DNA from 3 places in the Serratia sp. CoH_134_PS_4 genome. Region 1 is predicted to be linked to each of the others. Evidence: predicted binding sites of a transcription regulator. Region 1 holds the regulator's gene; each other region holds the start of a gene.
The links. The regulator Fur, encoded in region 1, represses iron uptake genes when iron is present. The targets are predictions, from matches to a motif close to ATAATAATGAGAACNACTATCAA.

Region 1 (5,216 bases):
CGTTACAAGCCGTCAGCGCAGCCGGCATCACGCAGCGCCAACAGGCTGCGGAGTTGATGCGCAGCTATCTGGATGAAGAAGGTGTGATCCAGTTCTTGTTGAAGTCATTCCATCAGGGCCAATGGCGTTTCAACCTGCCGGCGCTGATCGATCAATATGAAAATATCACCGGCTGGCAGGAAGTCCCCGCCTGGCCGCACCCGACGCTGTTCATTCGTGGTGGGCTGTCGCCCTATGTACAAGATAGCTACCGCGCCGATATCGCCCGTCAATTCCCACAGGCACGTGCACACGTGGTTGCAGGCACTGGGCACTGGGTTCATGCAGAAAAACCAGAAGCCGTGTTACGTGCCATTCATCGTTTTCTCGGCGAAGCCTGAGCCAATTGCCCCCTTGTCAGAGAAGGAATCCTCCCTAAAACGGCCATCTGGTGAAAAAACGCGCTAAAGATAACGGCTTAGCGCGTTTTCGGCTCAGTTAAACATTGTCGTCGCTCCATCTGCTGGGGTAATATGGCGCGCTATAATTTTGCCGCCGTGCTAAGCGTGTTCAATAGCGCCGGGCTGGGGGTGAATTTGGGTTAGGGTTTATTGGCCCGAAGTGTGTTAACCGAACCATCCAGAAGCGTTTACGCGCTTTTTGATGCAAACTCCCTTGCAGTACCGCTACCTATGGCAAAAGAACAAACGGATCGCACGACGCTGGATCTGTTCGCAGATGAACGCCGTCCGGGGCGCCCGAAAACCAACCCGCTATCCAGAGATGAACAGCTTAGAATCAATAAGCGTAATCAGCTTCGACGCGATAAAGTCCGTGGCTTACGGCGTGTGGAACTGAAGATCAACGCGGATGCGGTGGACGCCCTGAACAAATTGGCGGAACAGCGTAATATCAGTCGCAGCGAGCTTATTGAGCAAATGCTGTTGGCGCAACTGGCAGACGACCAGCCAGAACATTGATCATTGCAGCCGCACGTGCGGCGCGGCGTTAAGGATGACGCCCGATCAACATCGTTTTATTCCACCCGGTATCGCATAAACGTGATAAAACCCCGGGGTAAATTTCTGGCATGATACGCAATTACCGGTAAGGGTTTCCCTTGCTATGGCATCATTTTAATCGGTGTTATCGTGGTCAGCGCTAACATCGTGTAATGCAATTTATTGAATTTAAAGGTTATACGCGATATGGCTAATGTAGGCATTTTCTTTGGCAGCGACACTGGCAATACCGAAAACATTGCCAAGATGATCCAGAAAATTCTTAAGCAACAGTTTGGCGACGATGTTTGCGAAATTCACGACATCGCCAAAAGCAGCAAAGAAGACCTGGAAGGTTTCGATATTCTGTTGCTCGGTATCCCGACATGGTACTACGGCGAAGCCCAGTGTGACTGGGATGACTTCTTCCCAACGCTGGAAGAGATCGACTTCAACGGCAAGCTGGTTGCGCTGTTTGGCTGTGGCGACCAAGAAGACTATGCAGAATATTTCTGTGATGCGATGGGGACTATCCGCGACATCATTGAACCACGTGGCGCCGCCATTGTAGGCCACTGGCCAACCAAAGGTTACCACTTCGAAGCGTCGAAAGGCCTGGCGAGTGACAGCCACTTCATCGGTCTCGCCATTGACGAAGATCGCCAGCCAGAACTGACCAATGAACGTGTCGAAGGTTGGGTAAAACAAATCGTCGAAGAGTTGAGCCTGGCCGAGATCGTCGGGTAACGCCAAAGGTTGAACAAAAGCCCTGCAAAGTGCATAGTGTTGCCGGCAGGGCCGTCATCGGCAGTACGGATTACTGCAATAGAAGATACACATTTGTAACTTCTCACATCGTCAAGGTAGACTGAGATATCGGTTTATCCCATCCATCAAGACGTTGCGTGTGCAACATGCAATAGTGCAATTATATCTTTGTTAACAACCGGCGGTTTCTATTTAGGCCAACCGGTTCTATAATGAGACGCAATTAACACTTTGTGCCGACCGATGCCACAGGCGAGAACGCCTCAACTTGATTAGCATAGTAACAGGACTGAATCCGCATGACTGACAACAACACCGCATTGAAGAAGGCCGGCTTAAAAGTCACGCTTCCGCGACTCAAAATCCTGGAAGTACTGCAAAATCCGGAATGCCATCACGTCAGTGCGGAAGATCTGTACAAAAAACTGATAGATATGGGCGAAGAAATTGGCCTGGCTACGGTTTACCGCGTACTGAACCAATTTGATGATGCAGGCATTGTGACTCGTCACAACTTCGAAGGCGGCAAGTCCGTGTTCGAACTGACCCAGCAACATCATCACGACCACCTGATTTGCCTGGATTGTGGCAAAGTGATCGAATTCAGCGATGAATCTATCGAAGTGCGTCAGCGTGATATCGCCAAACAACACGGCATCAAGCTCACCAACCACAGCCTGTACCTGTACGGCCACTGTGAAACGGGTGACTGCCGCGAAGACGACACTCTGCACGACAAAAAATAATGCCCTTAACCGGCATTGAGAACCGCCTTAACGGCGGTTTTTTTATGCCTGAAGCAAATAGATAAAAAAATCCCCGGACAGGCCCGGGGAAAGATCATAGCTAAATGACAACAATTGCAGCGGCACTTCTCCACGGTACTTCTCACTTCCCACTTACACCCACTTCAACGTCAACTCCCCCGCCGACACGCGGATGAGTAAACTCGTTACAATGCATATTCAAGAAAGAGCAGCCGATCAAAAAACATTGCCTTGGCTTGGTCGAACACACCACGAATACGGAACCCCTTGTTCAAATACATTTTGCAGGCATCACTACTTTGCCAGACGCACAGCGCGATGTTTTTCGCCTGGCGTTGATCCGCCTGTAGCTGAATCAAGGCAAACATTTGGTTAAAATACCCCAGCCCCCGAAATTGGCTCTCAATCGCCAAGCTACAGACAAAATAATCGTCAGCGACACAGTGGCTTTGCACAAAGCTGTCGTAAGCCTCATCAAGAGGTTTCATTTCATCGCGATAAAGGTAGTCCGTGTCTATGGCATACAGTTCACTGACGGTCGCCGCATTGAAAAAACCGATAAACTCTCCGCGCCGATCGTAAGCCACGGTGATCAGATCCAGGTAAGGTTCGATATTTTGCGCCTGCTGCAAAGACACCAGATCCAGCCCAGCACGATTGCCAACGGAACAGTATTCCAGGTAGCTCGTGCTAAAAATCAGCTTTGCCATGCGGGTCTTATCCGCTTCACCCACCTGCCGTCCCGCCATGAAATGCAACGTTCCCCGCGGTTCAGGCGGCACAGCCTCCCCCACCCCCTGGGCAGAACGCCAGTAATGCCCAGCCGCTATCTGCCGCCGGTTGTCGGCAATCAGGTACTCCCCAAAAAGCTGGTTTACCCGATCAAGCCGCTGATCATGAGAAAGCACCGAATAGTAGTGGTAATGATCGATGTCGGACCGAATCTGCGCCGGATAGGCCATGCGAGGTACTTCATCAACGGTAAATATTTCCGCATAGCGTGCCAAATCCAGCGGCTGCTCAAGCTGCCAATCCAGATTTTCCAACCGGCTAACACATTGCTGGTAGCTCTGCTCTTCTTCTTGCGACAACGGTAGCCGCACATTGGTGATCACATCTTCCAGCAGCCGCATACCGCGAATACCGCAGGTTACCGCCTGTGGGGTTGCGTCATACAAAACACCATGCATCTGGCAAAAACGATCGTGGCTGAGGAAAGTACGTTCAATATGACGACTCCACAATTGGTAAAAAGGATCGAACAGCTTCCGTTCATAAATCGGATTTCTTTCCGGTACCTCACTGCTTTCCCCCGCATAAATTTGATCGAGCCCAGCTAACATCCTGCACAGCGCCATATCTCCCTTACGGCTGATGATCATTCCCGTTTCGTCGAGGAACAAATTCAACCAACTGACGTGGCTAACTTCACCTCCGGGCAGGAACTGAAGATAGTCCGGAACCTCAGGCTTGATCAGAAACAGTGTCGCCGCTCGGTGGGGAAGTGTGTCGATATCCATATACACGCCCCCCATCTCAATCAAAATCAAAAAGCGGAAGTAGTCGGACAGTGTGGCGTAATAGCGTTTATCATGGAGCTGATGGATAAACCCCAAACTATTACCGACTCTTCTTTGCGCCAGTTCACTCAACGAATGCACCTGCAGGCGATGGTTACCGGCATCGTACTCACCCAACTGGCCGCCATGCGTTTGGGGTGAGGCAATGAAACAGGCATCCTTTGCCAGCTGCTTTGCATCCCAAACCCATAACATGCCGACCCAGTCACGAGCCTCGCCACGACTCACCGCTTGTTGTGCATCCCCCCACTGAGAGATAACTTCTCGCGCGTCGTCAGGAATGGCTCCGCCCAACCAAATGCGGTGCAGCAATTGTTCCCCTGCGGCAAGTGGCCGCGTGGGCACGCAAAATAGTGAAGAACAGCGTGCGGCATCAAATAAATGCCCCTGCGCAGACAGCCATTCCCGTAGTTGATTCACCCCACGTTGATAACGCGCCTTTGCCGCTGGCGTAGCCTGACGTTGGCACTTCACGAATTCAAACTTCAAATCGCTTAGCCGCGCCTCATATTCAGCCCGAAACAGATCATCCTGCAGGGCGCCAAAATGCCCGTTGTTAAGCGCCATCGGCAGCCATCCTTATTAATGGACCATAACCCTGCGGATTTTTGCTCTGCCAAGACCAGGCATCACATACCATTTTTTCCAGGCTGCGCTTGGCTTGCCAACCCAGCTTTTCCGCAGCCAACGACGGATCGGACCAACACTCGGCGATGTCACCCGCACGTCGGGGATTAAATTGGTAGGCGATCTTGAATCCACAGGCACGTTCGAACGCCTGAATAATTTCCAGTACCGAGTAACCCTTGCCCGTGCCCAGGTTATAGACGTTAAAACCTGGCTGCAGGTTATCCAGCGCTTTCAAATGCCCTTCAGCCAGATCCATAACGTGGATATAATCACGTACCCCAGTTCCATCGCTGGTCGGGTAGTCGTTGCCATACACGGGCAACACCGCGAGTTTGCCAATAGCCACCTGTGCCAGATACGCCAGAAGATTATTGGGAATGCCGGCGGGATCTTCACCAATCAAGCCAGACTCATGCGCCCCGGCGGGATTAAAATAACGCAATGCGGTGATCGCCATCTGTGGCGCAGTGGTGGCAAACTCTGCCAGGATC
Region 2 (5,216 bases), on a different contig from region 1:
GGCCGATCGCTACGAACGTCGCCGTCTGATTTTGTTTGCGCGCTCCACTTGCGGCATTGGTTTTATCGGTCTGTGTCTGAACGCCGCGTTGCCAGCACCTTCATTGACGCTGATTTATCTGTTGGCGGTCTGGGACGGTTTCTTTGGTGCGGTCGGCGTTACGGCACTGTTGGCGGCAACGCCCGCGCTGGTAGGGCGTGAAAATATCGTGCAGGCCGGGGCTATCAGCATGTTGACCGTCCGCTTTGGCTCAATCCTTTCTCCGGCGATCGGGGGTTTGGTGATCGCCAATGCCGGTGTGACGTGGAACTACGGTTTGGCGGCGTTTGGTACCTTGCTGACGTTGATCCCTTTACTGCGTCTGCCTCAGCTGTTGCCGCCACCGCAGCCGCGTGAGCACCCGCTGCGTGCGCTCGCCGGCGGTTTCGGCTTCCTGTTCCGCAACCGGGTGATCGGTATGGTGGCGCTGATCGGCGCATTGCTGACCATGGCCAGTGCAGTGCGAGTACTGTATCCGGCCATGTCCGGCATGTGGCATGTCAGCGCAGCACAATTGGGCTTTATGTACTCTGCTGTCCCACTGGGTGCGGCGATAGGGGCTTTCACCAGTGGGCGAGTTGCCCAGGTTGCACGTCCGGGTTGGATGATGCTGATGACGGCGATTGGCGCCTTTATTGCCATTGGTCTGTTCGGTCTCATGCCGTGGTATGGCCTGGCGCTGTTTTTCCTGGTGGTTTTCGGTTACCTGAGTGCGTTGAACTCACTGTTGCAGTATGGGTTGATCCAGAACCTGACGCCAGATGCGTTCCTTGGGCGTATTAATGGCTTGTGGACGGCGCAAAACGTGGTAGGGGATGCACTGGGTGCGTTGCTGTTGGGGGCGATGGGGGCGTTTATGCTGCCGGCGATGACATCAACCAGCTTTGGTTTTGGTGTTGCGGTACTCGGCGTAGTGCTGGCTTTCGCGATGCGTGGTTTGCGTCAGGTTGGCAGTGGCGGGCAAGAAAATGATCTCCAGCCCGCCGCAGAATCTACTGAGAAATAAACTGTTTTTCCAACAGCGTCAGCAGATTGCTGGCGCTGTAATAATCCAGTCGGAAAGTATCATTCCCCAGAGCATAAACCCGCTTGTGTTGCACTGCCGGCAGATGAGCCAGGAAAGGATTCGCCATCAGCCGCTGCGCGTCACTGTCGTTGTTGGCAAATAGCATCAGCGTCTGGCCGTTCAGGCCTTCCGCCAGGTTCTCTCCACTAAGTTGAATAATGTCTTTGCGCATTCCCATGCTGCGGCTGTTGTTCAGCTTGGCGGGTGGGACGGCCAGCGTAAAACCAAGCTGCTTGAGCATTTGGCCCTGGGAAGATTCAGCGGTCCATAGATTGGCAGACTTACCGTCGGCGCTGAATACCAAGGCGGAGACGGGTTGTTCCGGCAGGGTCATACGCTGTTTCAGCGATTTCTCGCGGGCATCGAAATCACTGACGACTTTTTGTGCCTGGGCTTCGTGCCCAGTGGCCTGACCCAATTGAGTCGCCAACGCCTGCCAGCTTTTGTCGTCGTAATTGACGACCAACACCGGGGCAATGGCGGAGAGTTGATCGTACAAGCGCAGGGCGGAATCGGCACCGGTTGCTGAAATAATGATCAGGTCCGGGGCTTCACCGGCGATGGCCTCGGCGTTGGGTTCACCAATGTACAGGCGTTTAACGCCGCGTTGCGCCGCAATAGCGCTCCACTGGTGGAAGAAGCCCTGTGAATCAGCCAGACGGCTGCCGGGCGTAGTGGCACCACTGGCGACCACCGGCGCGTCGATCGCCAACAGGGTGCCGGTAACGGTAACGCTGGTGGAAACGATACGGGCAGGGGGCTGTGCGAGCGTCACCACGCCGTGTGACGTTTCAATTTTACGCGGCCAGCCAGCGTCTGCGGCATGGGCTGCACCGATAGCCATCATGCCAAATAGCGCCAGGCTGATGAGCAGATTCTTCTTCATAAAGCATTCCTCAGACGTTAAATAGTAATACTTATCATTTATATAATTAAAGCTGCTGGTTTTATATCATGATTATGATTGGAAGAACTGTTTACATTTATTGACATAGCATATTCACGAGGGTAATTTAACGCGATTCAATACAAATGATAATCATTATTATACAGGTTATTGTTAATGATACGAAAGGGAGAACCGATGAGTGTGACAGCAAAGGGTACCGGGCAGAAGAAGCCACAAAGCAAGGGCAGCGAACAGCCTGTCGCAGGTGTGTCGCCGACTTCCGGCTTTTTCTTTACCTCTCCTTTCCGTAGCCTGAGCACGCAAGGCTGCTTCGCCAAAATCACGCTGCCGGCCCTGGATGGCGACCAATTGAATGGCGAATTCCAACAGGCGGTGCAGCATGCGTTTGCCGAGGCCAAACTGGCGGGAGTTAAGAACCCGGTTTTGTGCGGTGCGATCCCTTTTGACACTCATCAACCCTCAGCGCTGTTTATTCCCCAGCGCACCCAATGGTTTGAACGCGATGCCTTTTTGGCCAGCGTGACATCCCCACAGGACGCTTTGCCGGAGATTACCCGGCAAAGAGAAGTGCCTGCCCAGCAACCCTTCATGCAAATGGTGGCGGATGCGGTAGAGGCGACCAAAGGCGACCAGTTGGATAAAGTGGTCCTGTCGCGTCTGCTGGAGATTGAAACGCGTGAGCCGGTGGACCGCCAGGCGTTGATGGCGCGTATCATCGCCCAGAACCCGCATGGTTTCCACTTCCACGTACCGCTGGAGCAGGGGGCATTGCTGGGCGCTAGCCCAGAACTTCTGCTACGTAAGTCCGGCGCTCAATTTTTCTCTAACCCATTGGCAGGATCCGCTCGACGCCATGCCGATCCACAGCGAGATCGCGAGATCAGTCAACAGCTGTTGGTATCAGAAAAAGATCGCTATGAGCACCAGTTTGTCACCGAAGGGATGCGGCAGGTGCTTACAGAACGCTGCAGCTATCTGAATATCCCAACCACGCCAGAATTATTGAGCACCACCACGCTGTGGCACCTGTCCACACCGATCGACGGTGAGGCAACCAGCCGTGCGGAGAATGCGCTCTCGCTGGCCTGCCTGCTGCACCCGACGCCTGCGCTGTGCGGTACGCCGACGGCATTGGCACACCAGGTGATTAAACAACTTGAACCCTTTGATCGCGGCCTGTTTGGCGGGATTGTCGGCTGGTGTGATGCTGAAGGTAACGGTGAGTGGGTGGTCACGATTCGTTGCGGCACGGTGCAGGGCAACCAGGTGCGACTGTTTGCCGGTGCCGGCATAGTGCAAGACTCTTCGCCGGAATCTGAATGGCATGAAACCGGCACCAAACTCAGTACCATTTCGCGGGCGTTTGGCCTGAACCAAGGATAGACATTCCCATGAGTATTGCTTTTACCCCCTGGCCTGATGATTTAGCCCGTCGTTATCGTGAACGCGGATATTGGACCGATAGGCCATTGACCGACATCGTCACTCATCAGGCTAAAAATGACGCCATCGCGTTGATCGACCCACAACGTAGCCTGAGCTATCGCCAGCTTAACCAGCTTTCCGATCGGCTGGCTGCCGCCCTTCAGCGCCGGGGCATGCAAAGCGGCGATACCGCGTTGGTACAGCTGGGTAACGTGGTCGAGTTCTATGTGACGTTTTTTGCGTTGCTGAAAATGGGTGTTGTGCCCGTAAACGCATTGTTCAGTCATCAACGCAACGAGCTAAATGCATATGCTGCGCAGATCAAACCGGCATTACTGATTGCCGACCGTCAGCATGCTCTGTTTGGTAACGACGAATTCCTGACGGCGTTCCGTGCCGAGCATCCTTCCTTGCGTGTGGTGGGGTTGCGTAGCCAGGAGGGGGGCGAACTGTCACTGTCAGCCTGGCTGGAAGAGGACAGCGGTGATTTTGTTGCTGCGCCAACCCCGGCAGACCAGGTGGCATTTTTCCAACTGTCTGGTGGCAGCACCGGGACGCCAAAGCTCATTCCACGCACCCACAATGATTACTATTACAGCATCCGCCGTAGCGTGGAGATCTGTCATTTCGACGTGGATACTCGCTACCTGTGCGCATTGCCGGTTGCGCATAACTACCCAATGAGCTCGCCGGGTGTCCTGGGGGTTTTCTATGGTGCCGGGTTGGTGGTGTTTGCCAGCGATCCCGATGCCGGACAATGCTTCCGACTGATCGAACAGCATCAGATTAATGTGACGGCGCTCGTACCGCCGGCGGTGACGCTGTGGCTGCAGGCTATTGAAGAGTGGGGCGGTTGCCAACAACTGACCAGCCTTAAGCTGCTGCAGGTGGGCGGTGCCAAGCTGGGGGAAACGCTGGCGGCGCGTATTCCTGCGGAAATCGGCTGTCAGTTACAGCAGGTGTTCGGTATGGCGGAAGGCCTGGTGAATTACACCCGGCTGGATGATGACGACCGGCATATTCTGACGACCCAGGGCTGCCCAATGTCACCGGATGACGAGTTATGGGTGGCCGATGATGATGGCAACCCGCTGCCGGTAGGGGAAACCGGGCGTCTCATGACCCGTGGGCCCTATACCTTCCGCGGTTATTACCAAAGCCCGGAGCATAACGCGGCGGCTTTTGATCTCGACGGGTTTTACTGTTCCGGCGATCTGATCAGCCTGACTGAAGACGGCTATGTGAAGGTTGAAGGGCGACAGAAAGATCAGATCAACCGCGGCGGGGAAAAGATCGCCGCCGAGGAAATCGAAAATCTGCTGTTGCGTCATCCGGAAGTGATCAATGCGGCGCTGGTATCGATGCCGGATGAGCTGATGGGCGAAAAAAGCTGCGCCTATATTATCGCCACCACGGCACTGAAACCGGTCGTGCTGCGTCGCCATTTACGCGCCGAGGGCGTGGCCGAATTCAAATTACCCGACCGTTTTATACAGGTTGATACGCTGCCGCTCACCCCGGTTGGCAAAGTGGATAAAAAACTGTTGCGCCAACGCCTGGAAGCGCAACAACTGACTCTGGTCCAGGGAGAATAAGTCATGGCCATTCCAAAACTTAATGATTACGCGTTGCCGACTCAGGCTGAGCTGCCAACCAACAAAGTGACCTGGGCGGTGGAACCGCAGCGCGCTGCACTGCTGATCCACGACATGCAGCAGTATTTTCTGAATTTCTGGGGCGAAGACAGCCCGTTGATCAAACAGGTGGTGGAGAACA
Region 3 (5,216 bases), on a different contig from region 1:
GGCATTGAACGAATTTATAACATGCGTAAAAAGGCTGTCGGGCTATTAGGCAACGCCAAAGGGCGCGCTAAACCTATTCCGTTTGCCGAAGACACCTGTGTGCCGCCGCAGCATCTGGCCGATTACATCGTCGAGTTCCGCCAGTTGTTGGACAGCCATAACCTGAGCTATGGCATGTTTGGCCATGTGGATGCTGGCGTATTACATGTACGCCCTGCACTCGATATGTGTGACCCACAGCAGGAAGTGTTGATGAAACAGCTTTCTGACCAGGTGGTGGCGCTGACGGCCAAATATGGTGGGTTGCTGTGGGGGGAACATGGCAAAGGGTTCCGCGCTGAATACAGCCCTGAATTCTTCGGTGATCAGCTGTTCCTGGAACTGCGGCGTATTAAGGCCGCGTTTGATCCGAACAACCGTCTCAACCCCGGTAAAATATGCCCGCCATTAGGTGTCGATGCGCCGATGATGAAAGTTGATGCCGCCAAGCGTGGCACGCTTGATCGCCTTATCCCGGTAGAGGTACGCACCTCGTTCCGTGGCGCGATGGAATGTAACGGCAATGGTTTGTGCTTCAATTTTGATGTACGCAGCCCAATGTGCCCGTCGATGAAGATCACCGGTAGCCGTATTCATTCACCCAAAGGTCGGGCGGCGTTGGTACGTGAATGGTTACGTCTGCTTTCAGAGCAGGGCGTCGATCCGCTGGTGCTGGAGAAACAGCTGCCACAACAACGTCTCAGTTTCCGGGCTCTGATAGAGAAAACGCGCAACAGTTGGTACGCCGGCAAAGGCGAATATGATTTCTCCCATGAAGTGAAAGAGGCCATGTCCGGTTGTCTGGCCTGTAAAGCCTGTTCTACCCAGTGCCCGATCAAAATTGACGTGCCGGGCTTCCGTTCGCGCTTCCTGCAGCTATACCACACGCGCTATTTGCGGCCGGCACGCGACTATATGGTCGCAGGGGTCGAGAGCTACACGCCGCTGATGGCGAAAGCGCCGAAAGTGTTCAACTTCTTTTTCCGCCAGCCCTGGGTTCGTGAATTGAGCCGTAACACGATTGGCATGGTTGATTTGCCGATGCTTTCCAGCCCGACGCTGCGCCAGCAACTTTCAGGTCATGGTGCCATGACCATGACGCTGGAGCAGCTTGAAGCGCTGAGCGTAGAAAAGCGCGAACAGTATGTCCTGATCGTTCAGGATCCCTTTACCAGCTATTACGACGCCAAAGTGGTGGCGGATTTTGTACGGCTGGTGGAAAAGCTCGGTTACCGTCCTGTGCTGTTGCCGTTCTCACCGAACGGGAAAGCCCAACATATCAAAGGTTTTCTGACACGATTTGCCCGCACCGCGCGCAAGACAGCTGATTTTCTTAACCGAGTGGCAAAGCTTGGCATGCCGCTGGTGGGTGTCGATCCGGCGTTGGTGTTGTGCTATCGCGACGAATATAACGAGATCCTCGGTGAGGCCCGCGGGGATTTCCAGGTACAACTGGTGCACGAGTGGTTGCAGCAGCGCTTGGCTGAACGTGCAGAACAGCCTGCGACGGGCGAAGCCTGGTATTTGTTCGGTCACTGTACGGAAACCACGGCCTTGCCTGCCAGCGGCCAACATTGGGCGTCCATCTTTGCACGCTTTGGGGCCAGGCTGGAAAACGTCAGCGTCGGTTGCTGCGGCATGGCGGGAACTTACGGGCATGAAGTAAAGAACCTGGAGAATTCGCTCGGGATTTATGAGCTATCCTGGCATCAGGCATTACAACGTCTGCCGCGGCAACGTTGTCTGGCGACCGGCTATTCCTGTCGCAGCCAGGTCAAACGTATTGAGGGTAACGGTGTACGACACCCATTACAGGCACTTCTGGAGATGATTGAGTGAAACTGTGGAAACGAGAGACGACGCTGGAGCAACTAAACCAGGCCGGTGAAGGATGTATGGTCAGTCATGTGGGGATCCAATTTACCCGACTGGAGGACGATTATCTCGAAGCGACCATGCCGGTTGATCAGCGTACCCGGCAGCCATTTGGCCTGTTGCACGGTGGTGCATCGGTAGTGCTGGCAGAATCGATGGGGTCGATGGCCGGTTACCTGTGTAGCGAAGGGGAACAGAAAGTGGTGGGGTTGGAAATCAACGCCAACCATCTGCGTGCGGTATTTGAAGGCCAGGTGCGCGGCGTGTGTCGGGCGTTGCATGTGGGGCGTCGCCATCAGGTGTGGCAGATAGAAATCTTCGATTCACGCGATCGCCTGTGCTGCACTTCACGCCTGACTACGGCCGTTATCGACTAGGTTTACCCCGCAGGTAGCCTTACCTGCGGGTATTTTTGCCATTCAGCCCGTTCATAACTGAAAGGGCACCCGCTTAACGAAGTCTTTCTGGAAGGCATTGGCCTTCTCCCAAGTGCCTTCCATTGCATATTTTTGACAGATTAAGGTCAGAGTATGACGGGCAAAATGATAGCTCTGAACCCGGAACAGCTGACAACGCTGTGGGTTGTTGATCTCTACGATCAGCCGGTTATGCAGTTTGCTCAACGCGTGCAGATAGCTTTCATCATCACCGTTTTCCAGACACAGATTGGCCATATTCAGGCTGACACTGTTGTAGCGTTTCAGATGGTTGATATTGCACTCCGGCCGTTTAAGCGACGCCTCTGCCATGTAGAAATCTACCGTAGCGTCGCGCACGCTGAATTTATAGTCATCAATTTTGCCCAGCAGCCACGCATTCATCGAGATATTCATTTGCCCGTGCTCAATTAGAATTGAATGATAATCATTATCATATTTATTGGTGCGTTCGTGATCAATCATTCTGTTGAAATTTTTATCGCCAGCAGGGGATGCATTGGGGGGACAGCACCCCAACATAGTCAGTAGCGACTAAACTTTAATCAGAGATTGCCGCTTTTGTTGGGACGGACGGAAAGGCAAAAGAGGGGGAAAAGCCGTTAATTGTCGATAAACGCATTTTTGAGACAGACAAAATTCAGAAATAGGTATTTTCTATGAATGTTTAAATCGACATAAAAAGCCCGGTTCTGTAAAGCCTTCGCGCCAGCGGGTAAGGGGCATGGTATGACAGGATGTACAGTAAATTCATAAGGATAAAATGATTCCATTTCCGACCGGCAGCGCCAGACGCGCTGACTGTCCCACGCAGTTGCCGCATGCCAAAGCAAAAATCCGGGCTTTTGGCGGATAACCCCGCAAAACAAACGGTTGAAGTGATAATCGTTATCACTAACATAGTAGCAACCCAGATTGGCTGTGGTAAAACACGAGTGTGAGGTAGGCCATATGCAAACGGAAAATGTCGGCACTTTTTCTCTGGACGAAAATGTCTGGCAAGGCATTTTGCTCAGTGACAACGCCGTACAACAAATAACGAAACTAATGCAGCAGGATCCACAGGTGAAGGGGCTGCAACTCGGGGTCAAGCAGTCAGGCTGCGCCGGGTTTGCCTATGTGCTGGATCTCACCCGTGCTCCTGCTGACGACGACCTGCTGTTTGAGCGTGATGGCGCCAAACTGTATGTGCCGTTGAAAGCCATGCCGTTTATCGATGGCACCACGGTAGATTTTGTCCGTGAAGGGCTGAATCAGATATTCAAATTTAATAACCCTAAAGCTCAGCATGCCTGCGGGTGCGGCGAGAGTTTTGGCGTTTGAGCGATGCAATCAACATGACACGAAGCAATGTAGAAATGCCTAATGAAGTGCAGGCTTGGGTCAGCGAAGGTCGCTACAAAGAAGGTTTTTTTACCCAACTGGCCACCGATGAGTTAGCGAAGGGCATCAATGAAGACGTGGTGCGCGCCATCTCGGCCAAGCGTAATGAACCTGAGTGGATGCTGGAGTTCCGCCTTGAAGCCTACCGTGCCTGGCTGCAAATGGAAGAGCCACACTGGCTGAAAGCGAACTACGATCGGCTGAACTACCAGGACTACAGCTATTACTCCGCGCCCTCCTGTGGCAGTTGTGACGATGCCTGTGGATCCCAGCCGGGCGCAGAACAGCAACCGGGCGCACCGACCGATAACAACTACCTGACCAACGAGGTTGAGTTGGCGTTTAACCAACTCGGCGTCCCTGTGCGCGAAGGCAGTGAAGTCGCGGTCGATGCGATTTTTGACTCTGTCTCTGTCTCGACGACCTACCGCGAAAAGTTGGCGGAAAGCGGGGTCATTTTCTGCTCGTTCGGTGAGGCCATACACGAATACCCGGATCTGGTGCGTAAATACCTCGGTCGCGTCGTACCGTCCAACGACAATTTCTTCGCCGCACTGAACGCAGCGGTGGCTTCCGACGGGACCTTTGTCTATGTGCCGAAGGGCGTACGTTGCCCAATGGAACTGTCGACGTATTTCCGTATCAATGCCGCTAAAACCGGTCAGTTCGAACGCACCATACTGATCGCCGATGAGGGCAGTTATGTCAGCTACATCGAAGGCTGTTCGGCGCCGGTACGCGACAGTTACCAACTGCATGCCGCGGTGGTAGAAGTGATCCTGCACAAGGATGCCGAAGTGAAATATTCGACAGTGCAGAACTGGTTCTCTGGCGGTGACAGCAAGGGAGGCATCCTGAACTTTGTGACCAAGCGCGCATTGTGTGAAGGCGCAGGTTCAAAAATGTCATGGACTCAGTCGGAAACCGGCTCGGCAATCACCTGGAAATACCCTAGCGTGATCCTGCAGGGGGATAATTCTATCGGTGAGTTCTTCTCGGTAGCCCTGACCAGCGGCCATCAGCAGGCCGACACCGGCACCAAGATGATCCACATCGGCAAAAATACCCGTTCAACCATCATCGCCAAAGGTATCTCTGCCGGACATAGCGAGAATACCTACCGTGGCCTGGTGAAGATCCTGCCGGGGGCAGAAAACGCGCGTAACTTTACCCAATGCGACTCGATGTTGATTGGGCCGGACAGCGGTGCCCATACCTTCCCGTACGTTGAAGCGCGTAACAACAGTGCCCAGTTGGAACATGAAGCGACGACATCAAAAATTGGCGATGACCAACTGTTCTATTGTTTGCAGCGCGGCATTAGCGAAGACAATGCCATTTCGATGATTGTTAACGGATTCTGTAAGGACGTGTTCTCTGAGCTACCGCTGGAGTTCGCCGTCGAGGCGCAGAAGTTATTGGCCATCAGCCTGGAACACAGCGTGGGCTAAACGCCGGATTTACAGCGCGACAGCGCGATCT

Region 2: AC2FCQ_RS06640 (isochorismate synthase) is a predicted target of Fur. The motif match lies at 2,132-2,154, and genes of this name have one in related genera.
Region 3: sufA (Fe-S cluster assembly scaffold SufA) is a predicted target of Fur. The motif match lies at 3,230-3,252, and genes of this name have one in related genera.

The regions. Positions count from the first base shown of each region.
Region 1 covers NZ_JBXWKI010000004.1:44,651-49,866, forward strand. The annotation lists gene ybfF (esterase) at 1-380, shown strand, start outside; gene ybfE (LexA regulated protein) at 672-959, shown strand; gene fldA (flavodoxin FldA) at 1,188-1,727, shown strand; gene fur (ferric iron uptake transcriptional regulator) at 2,048-2,494, shown strand; gene AC2FCQ_RS08560 (glycosyltransferase) at 2,701-4,662, opposite strand; gene galE (UDP-glucose 4-epimerase GalE) at 4,652-5,216, opposite strand, start outside.
Region 2 covers NZ_JBXWKI010000002.1:280,381-285,596, reverse strand. The annotation lists gene entS (enterobactin transporter EntS) at 1-1,045, shown strand, start outside; gene fepB (Fe2+-enterobactin ABC transporter substrate-binding protein) at 1,032-1,991, opposite strand; gene AC2FCQ_RS06640 (isochorismate synthase) at 2,190-3,398, shown strand; gene AC2FCQ_RS06635 ((2,3-dihydroxybenzoyl)adenylate synthase) at 3,407-5,035, shown strand; gene AC2FCQ_RS06630 (isochorismatase) at 5,039-5,216, shown strand, end outside.
Region 3 covers NZ_JBXWKI010000001.1:871,758-876,973, reverse strand. The annotation lists gene ydiJ (D-2-hydroxyglutarate dehydrogenase YdiJ) at 1-1,878, shown strand, start outside; gene menI (1,4-dihydroxy-2-naphthoyl-CoA hydrolase) at 1,875-2,291, shown strand; gene AC2FCQ_RS04025 (hypothetical protein) at 2,343-2,747, opposite strand; gene sufA (Fe-S cluster assembly scaffold SufA) at 3,303-3,674, shown strand; gene sufB (Fe-S cluster assembly protein SufB) at 3,689-5,185, shown strand.